One region of the Pseudoalteromonas sp. BZK2 genome, then DNA from elsewhere that is predicted to be linked to it. Evidence: predicted binding sites of a transcription regulator. Region 1 holds the regulator's gene; the other holds the start of a gene.
What was found. Region 1 encodes NrdR, which represses ribonucleotide reductase genes. Its sites were predicted from a motif close to AAACACNANATNTNGTGTTT; they were not measured.
Positions count from the first base shown of each region.

Region 2: a site for NrdR is predicted at 2,167-2,186, ahead of nrdA (class 1a ribonucleoside-diphosphate reductase subunit alpha). Genes of this name have one in related genera too.

Region 1 covers NZ_JACSOG010000023.1:53,266-56,689, forward strand. The annotation lists gene glyA (serine hydroxymethyltransferase) at 1-1,195, shown strand, start outside; gene nrdR (transcriptional regulator NrdR) at 1,302-1,751, shown strand; gene ribD (bifunctional diaminohydroxyphosphoribosylaminopyrimidine deaminase/5-amino-6-(5-phosphoribosylamino)uracil reductase RibD) at 1,754-2,893, shown strand; gene BIZ38_RS14410 (riboflavin synthase) at 2,898-3,424, shown strand, end outside.
Region 2 covers NZ_JACSOG010000001.1:16,743-20,166, reverse strand. The annotation lists gene nrdA (class 1a ribonucleoside-diphosphate reductase subunit alpha) at 1-2,063, opposite strand, end outside; gene BIZ38_RS00100 (HAD family hydrolase) at 2,456-3,130, opposite strand; gene ubiG (bifunctional 2-polyprenyl-6-hydroxyphenol methylase/3-demethylubiquinol 3-O-methyltransferase UbiG) at 3,130-3,424, opposite strand, start outside.

The sequences.
Region 1 (3,424 bases):
AGAGACGGCTCGTCAAGAAGAGCATATCGAACTGATCGCGTCTGAAAACTATTGTAGCCCACGCGTACTTGAAGCGCAGGGTTCTCAGCTTACCAACAAATACGCTGAAGGTTACCCAGGCAAACGTTACTATGGCGGTTGTGAGCATGTTGATGTTGTTGAGCAATTAGCAATTGACCGTGCAAACGAATTATTCGGCACAGATTACGCTAACGTTCAACCGCATGCGGGCTCACAAGCAAACGCAGCTGTTTTCCAAGCACTTCTTCAGCCGCACGATACAGTACTAGGTATGAGCTTAGCTCATGGTGGTCACTTAACTCACGGTTCACACGTTAACTTTTCTGGTAAAACGTACAATGCAATTCAATACGGCCTAAACGACGAAACAGGTGAAATTGATTATGCTCAAGTTGAAGCGCTTGCATTAGAGCACAAGCCAAAAATGATCATCGCTGGTTTCTCTGCATACTCAGGCGTTGTTGACTGGGCTAAATTCCGTGAAATCGCTGATAAAGTTGGCGCATACTTATTCGTAGATATGGCTCACGTTGCTGGTCTTATCGCAGCGGGTGTATACCCAAGTCCAATCCCTCACGCACACGTTGTTACAACAACAACTCACAAAACATTAGCGGGTCCTCGTGGCGGTCTAATCGTTTCTGCATGTGGTGATGAAGAGATCTACAAAAAACTAAACAGCGCTGTATTCCCTGGCGGTCAAGGTGGTCCTTTATGCCACATCATCGCTGCTAAAGCGGTTGCTTTCAAAGAAGCTTTACAACCAGAATTCAAAGCGTACCAAGCACAAGTTGTTAAGAACGCTCAAGCTATGGTTGAAGTACTGCAAGAGCGTGGCTACAAAGTTGTTTCTGGTAAAACAGACAACCACTTATTCCTTCTAGACCTAATCGATAAAGATATCACAGGTAAAGATGCTGACGCTGCTCTGGGTAACGCTAACATCACTGTAAATAAAAACTCAGTACCAAACGACCCACGTTCACCGTTCGTAACGTCTGGTCTTCGTATTGGTTCTCCGGCTATTACTCGCCGTGGTTTCAAAGAAGCTGAGTCAAAAGAGCTTGCTGGCTGGATCTGTGACGTACTAGACAACATCAACGATGAGTCAGTACAAGCAGAAGTAAAAGAGAAAGTTAAAGCTATCTGTAAAAAATTACCAGTTTACGCTTAATTACTGGTTAAACCGTAATTAAGATAACAATAGCGTTGTTTTTTGCTATCATAAAGGCCGCTTACTAAGCGGCCTTTTTGTTTTTTATAAACGGAACTAGAACCCTATGCATTGCCCTTTTTGCACCGCAAAAGATACTAAAGTAATTGATTCTCGACTAGTTGGCGGTGGTCACCAAGTGAGACGTCGACGTGAATGTAACGAATGCCATGAGCGCTTTACCACCTTTGAAGGCGCTGAACTTGTGATGCCAAGAGTCATCAAGCAAGACGGTAGCCGCGAACCATTCAATGAAGACAAGTTACTGAATGGCTTGCATCGCGCTTTAGAGAAACGCCCAGTGAGCACTGAGCAGGTCGACGAAGTCGTTAACATCATTAAATCTCAACTTCGTGCTACGGGTGAGCGTGAAATCTCTAGCCATTTAATTGGCGAATGCATCATGGAGTCACTAAAGAAACTCGACAAAGTAGCCTATGTGCGCTTTGCATCGGTTTATCGTTCATTTGAAGATATTCGCGAGTTTGGTGAAGAAATCGCTCGTTTAGGTGATTAATCATGTCGTTTACAGAGCTTGATACGGCTTATATGGCGCGTGCCATTGAGCTTGCTAAACTAGGTCGTTTTACCACGACGCCAAATCCGAATGTTGGCTGTGTTTTGGTTAAAGATGGCGAAATAGTCGGTGAAGGGTTTCATCAATTAGCAGGGCAGGGCCATGCTGAAGTGAATGCCTTGGCTGTAGCTGGCGACAACGCGAAAGGCGCCACTGCATATGTGACTTTAGAGCCTTGTAGTCATTATGGACGTACTCCACCTTGTGCCGAAGGTTTAAAAGCTGCAGGTGTAAGTAAGGTCATTGCCGCTATGGTTGACCCAAACCCTGCGGTGAGTGGTCGCGGCCTACAAATTTTAGCAGACGCAGGTATTAGCGTTGCATCTGGTTTACTTGAGCAGCAAGCGCGCGATTTAAATAAAGGCTTTTTAAAGCGTATGGAAACTGGATTGCCATATGTGACGTGTAAAATGGCATGTAGTTTAGATGGTAAAACTGCGCTAAATAACGGCCAAAGTAAATGGATAACAGGCCCTAAAGCGCGCCAAGATGTGCAAGCATTTCGTGCGCAAAGCTGTGCTATCTTAACCGGTGCAGACACCGTTATTACTGATAATGCAAAACTTAATGTCCGTGTTGATGAGTTGCCATTTACCATGCCAACCTCGTTGCCTTTGCGTCAACCAACCCGAATCATTATTGACTCACAAAACAGGTTAACGCCTGAGCTTGCGTTATTCAGCATCGAGAGCCCGGTGATAATTTTTACCACTTCGCTTGATAATCACACCAAATGGCCTCACTTTGTTAAACACGAAGTAGTACCAGCAATTAACAATAAAGTTGATTTATCGGCGGTTTTAAAGCGTCTTGCTGAATTACAATTTAATCATATTTGGCTCGAAGCAGGAGCAACCCTTGCAGGGGTGTTCGCAGAGCAAGATTTAATTGACGAATACATTGTTTATATTGCCCCTAAGTTAATAGGTGATATGGGCAAAAGCTTACTAAACTTTGCAGAAGTCACCATGATGAGTGATATCACTGAACTGACCTTTACAGATACAGTGATGATTGGCGACGATATTCGCTTAACAGCGACAAAAGCAAAGCAAGCCACAAAAATTGAAAATAAAGAGTAGCACTATGTTTACTGGAATTATTGAAGCAACAGGTAAAATTGTTGAACTAACACAAAAGCAAGGTGATCTAGCTATTCGTATTCAAAGCGCTAATTTGGATATGGAAGACGTTAAGCTCGGTGACAGTATTGCCACCAATGGTGTGTGTTTAACGGTTGTCGCTAAACATAGCGATGGTTTTAGTGCTGACTTATCAAACGAAACAATTAGCTTAACTGGGTTTGCACATTATAAAAAAGGGCAAACAGTTAACCTCGAAAAAGCTATGCAACCGGTTTCTCGCCTAGGTGGGCACTTAGTGTCAGGCCATGTTGATGGTATTGCTACTGTCGAAAGTATTAGTCCTAATGCTCGTGCAACTGAGTATTGGTTAAGTACTGACAATGATTTAATGAAGTACATTCCGTACAAAGGCTCGGTGTGTATTGATGGCATTAGCCTAACCGTCAACGAGGTTGAGCAAAATCGCTTTAAGCTGACGATTGTTCCACATACTGCTGAGCAAACAACGATTGCAGAATTTCAGGTGGG
Region 2 (3,424 bases), on a different contig from region 1:
AATTTTTGCATAATACCAACCAGCTGTAGGTAACCATCGTTTGAAGGAATATCCCACAGTAGCTCGTAGTTATCTTTCAGATTTTCATAATCTGGCACTACTTGCTTTAAGATACCATCTTTACTTGCTTTAACGCTGATATGACCACGTGGTGGCTCGATACCATTTGTCGCGTTAGAGATTTGCGATGATGTCTCTGAAGGCATAAGGGCAGATAGCGTTGAGTTACGCATACCGTGCTCTTTAATGCTCTCGCGTAATGAATCCCAATCTAAGTGAAGAGGCTCATCACAGAACTGATCTAGGTCACGTTTGTAAGTATCTGTCGGCATAATGCCTTGAGAATACGTTGTCTCGTTAAATTTAGGACACGCACCACGTTCTTTCGCTAACTCATTTGATGCTTTCATTAGATAATATTGAATTGCTTCAAATGTCTTGTGAGTTAGGGCATTTGCACTGCCATCTGAGTAGCGCTTACCATTTTTTGCTAAGTAGTAAGCGTAGTTAATAACACCAATACCTAGCGTGCGACGACCCATAGTCGCGTTTTTCGCCGCAGGAACAGGGTAGTCTTGGAAATCAAGTAAGTTATCAAGGGCACGTACTGCAAGTTCAGCAAGCTCTTCTAATTCGTCAAGTGACTCAATTGCACCTAAGTTAAACGCCGACAGCGTACAAAGTGCAATTTCACCTTCTTCATCCATTACATTGCTAAGTGGCTTAGTTGGTAATGCAATTTCTAAACATAAGTTAGATTGACGAATTGGTGCCACAGTCGAGATGAATGGGCTGTGCGTATTACAGTGGTCAACGTTTTGTAAGTAGATACGACCTGTGCTGGCACGCTCTTGTGCAAACATTGAGAATAACTCAATCGCCTTAATACGTTTTTTACGAATTGACTCGTCTTGCTCGTATTTGATGTATAGCTCATCAAACTTTGCTTGATCTTCAAAGAACGCATCGTATAGACCCGGTACATCTGATGGGCTAAATAATGTGATGTAATCGTCTTTGATTAAACGGCTATACATTAATTTGTTGAACTGCACACCGTAGTCAAGGTGACGTACACGGTTATCATCAACACCACGGTTGTTCTTAAGAACAAGTAGGTTTTCAACTTCTAAGTGCCAAAGTGGGTAGAACAGCGTTGCTGCGCCGCCACGAACACCACCTTGTGAACAGCTCTTAACTGCTGTTTGGAAGTGCTTATAAAACGGAATACAACCTGTATGGTACGCTTCGCCGTTACGAATAGGGCTACCAAGGGCACGGATGCGACCGGCATTAATACCAATACCTGCACGTTGCGAAACATATTTAACAATCGCAGACGATGTTGCATTAATAGAATCTAGGCTATCACCACATTCAATAAGTACACATGAGCTGAACTGACGTGTAGGGGTACGTACACCTGCCATAATAGGTGTAGGTAATGAAATTTTGAATGTAGATACTGCATCATAAAAACGCTTGATGTAATCAAGGCGTGTCTCTTTTGGATAATCAGAGAATAAGCTTGCAGCCACTAAGATATATAAAAACTGTGCACTTTCGTAGATTTCACCAGTAACACGGTTTTGAACTAAATACTTACCTTCAAGTTGCTTTACAGCAGCGTAGCTGAAGTTTAAGTCACGGTTGTGATCGATGTAAGCATCTAACTCGTCAATTTCTTGCTCGGTATAATCAACAAGTAGGTGTTGATCATAACGCTTGTCTTCAACTAATTTCGTGATGTGATCGTATAAACGTGGTGGCTCAAATTGACCGTACGCTTTTTTACGTAAATGGAATACAGCTAAGCGAGCAGCTAGGTATTGGTAATCAGGCGTATCTTTAGAGATCTGATCAGCTGCAGCTTTGATGATTGTTTCATGAATGTCATCGGTACGAATGCCGTCATAAAATTGAATATGTGATTTTAATTCAACTTGTGAGACAGACACATTCTCTAGACCTTCTGCGGCCCAAGCGATCACGCGATGGATCTTATCTAGATCAAGTGACTCTTTACGGCCGTCACGTTTGCTTACAGATAGCTGTTGGTTCATAGTTTTGCCTGTATTCCTTGGGAAATTATAGTTGTAAAGACAAAGGTATTCTTTATGTAATTATTATTATTAAACGCCAGGGTGATCTAATTGAATAACATTTAGCCACAATATCTGGTGTTGTTTAAATTGCAGATCACAAGATAGTGTGGTCTGCGCTGTTTTGCAAGGGATAGAATTGCCCCATTTTGTGGATAACTATTGGATAAGCGCATTGTGTTAGTGACCATTAACCTTTGAACATTCATAGACGACGAAATTTGTAGAAATCAACAAAAGATCCAGAAAATTTACCGTTTTTAAAAATAAATTTTGACTGATTTTTTTATCATCAATGAATGCTCAAAAGTAAATCAAATCACAATATATGGTGTTTCAGTTATCAAATAACACTATATATGGTTGAAACCATCAATCGGCGTTTGCCAATTGAAATCCGCTTGCCAGCCAAGTGCAGCGTCGACACTGGGTATATAACCCCATAACGCTGTTGCGCTGTACATATTGGCCGCTTTTGCAGCTTGGATATCACGTTCAGCATCACCGATATACAAACAACGGCTCGGATCAACGTCTAAGATCTCAGCGGTGTGTAATAGTGGATCCGGTGATGGTTTTGACACAGCTAATGTATCGCCACTCACAACCGCTTTTGCATCACGCAAAGAGGGAATAGCTTGCACTAAGGGCTCAGTTAAAAAGCCGGGCTTATTAGTCATAATGCCCCACTTAATATTGTTTTGCTCAAGTGCAATTAAAAGCTGTTCTATGCCATTGAAACATTTACTGTGTACAGCAATATCTTCGGCGTAGTAGTCAAGAAGCTGCTGGCGCAAGGCGAGCTGTTCAAGTTCAGGCCATTTATCACCAAAGCCCACTTCTAATAATGCATTTGCACCGTTAGAAGCTGCAGGGCGATAAACATGCTCAGCAACAGGCGCCACATTGGCGTCTGCTAACACTCGGTTTAATGCACCACCTAAGTCATCCGCGGTATCGAGTAGTGTGCCATCTAAATCAAAGATAAAAGCATCAAAATCGATAGAGGGTGCTTGCACAACACTCATCAGGCTAGTTTCTCAAAGTGCAGGATGTAATTAACACTTACATCATCATTTAAGCTGTACTGCTTAGAAAACGGGTTATAGTGAAGGCCAGTACTAGCGCGTACTTTTAATCCCGCTTCTTCTGCCCATGCAATAAGCTGTGCAGGTTTGATAAACTTTTTATGGTCATGTGTACCTTCAGGTACCATTTTTAAAAGCTTTTCAGCACCGACAATAGCAAACAAGTATGCTTTTGGTGTTTTATTTAATGTTGAAAAGAATACATCGGCGCCCGGTTTAGCAAGTTCTGCTACA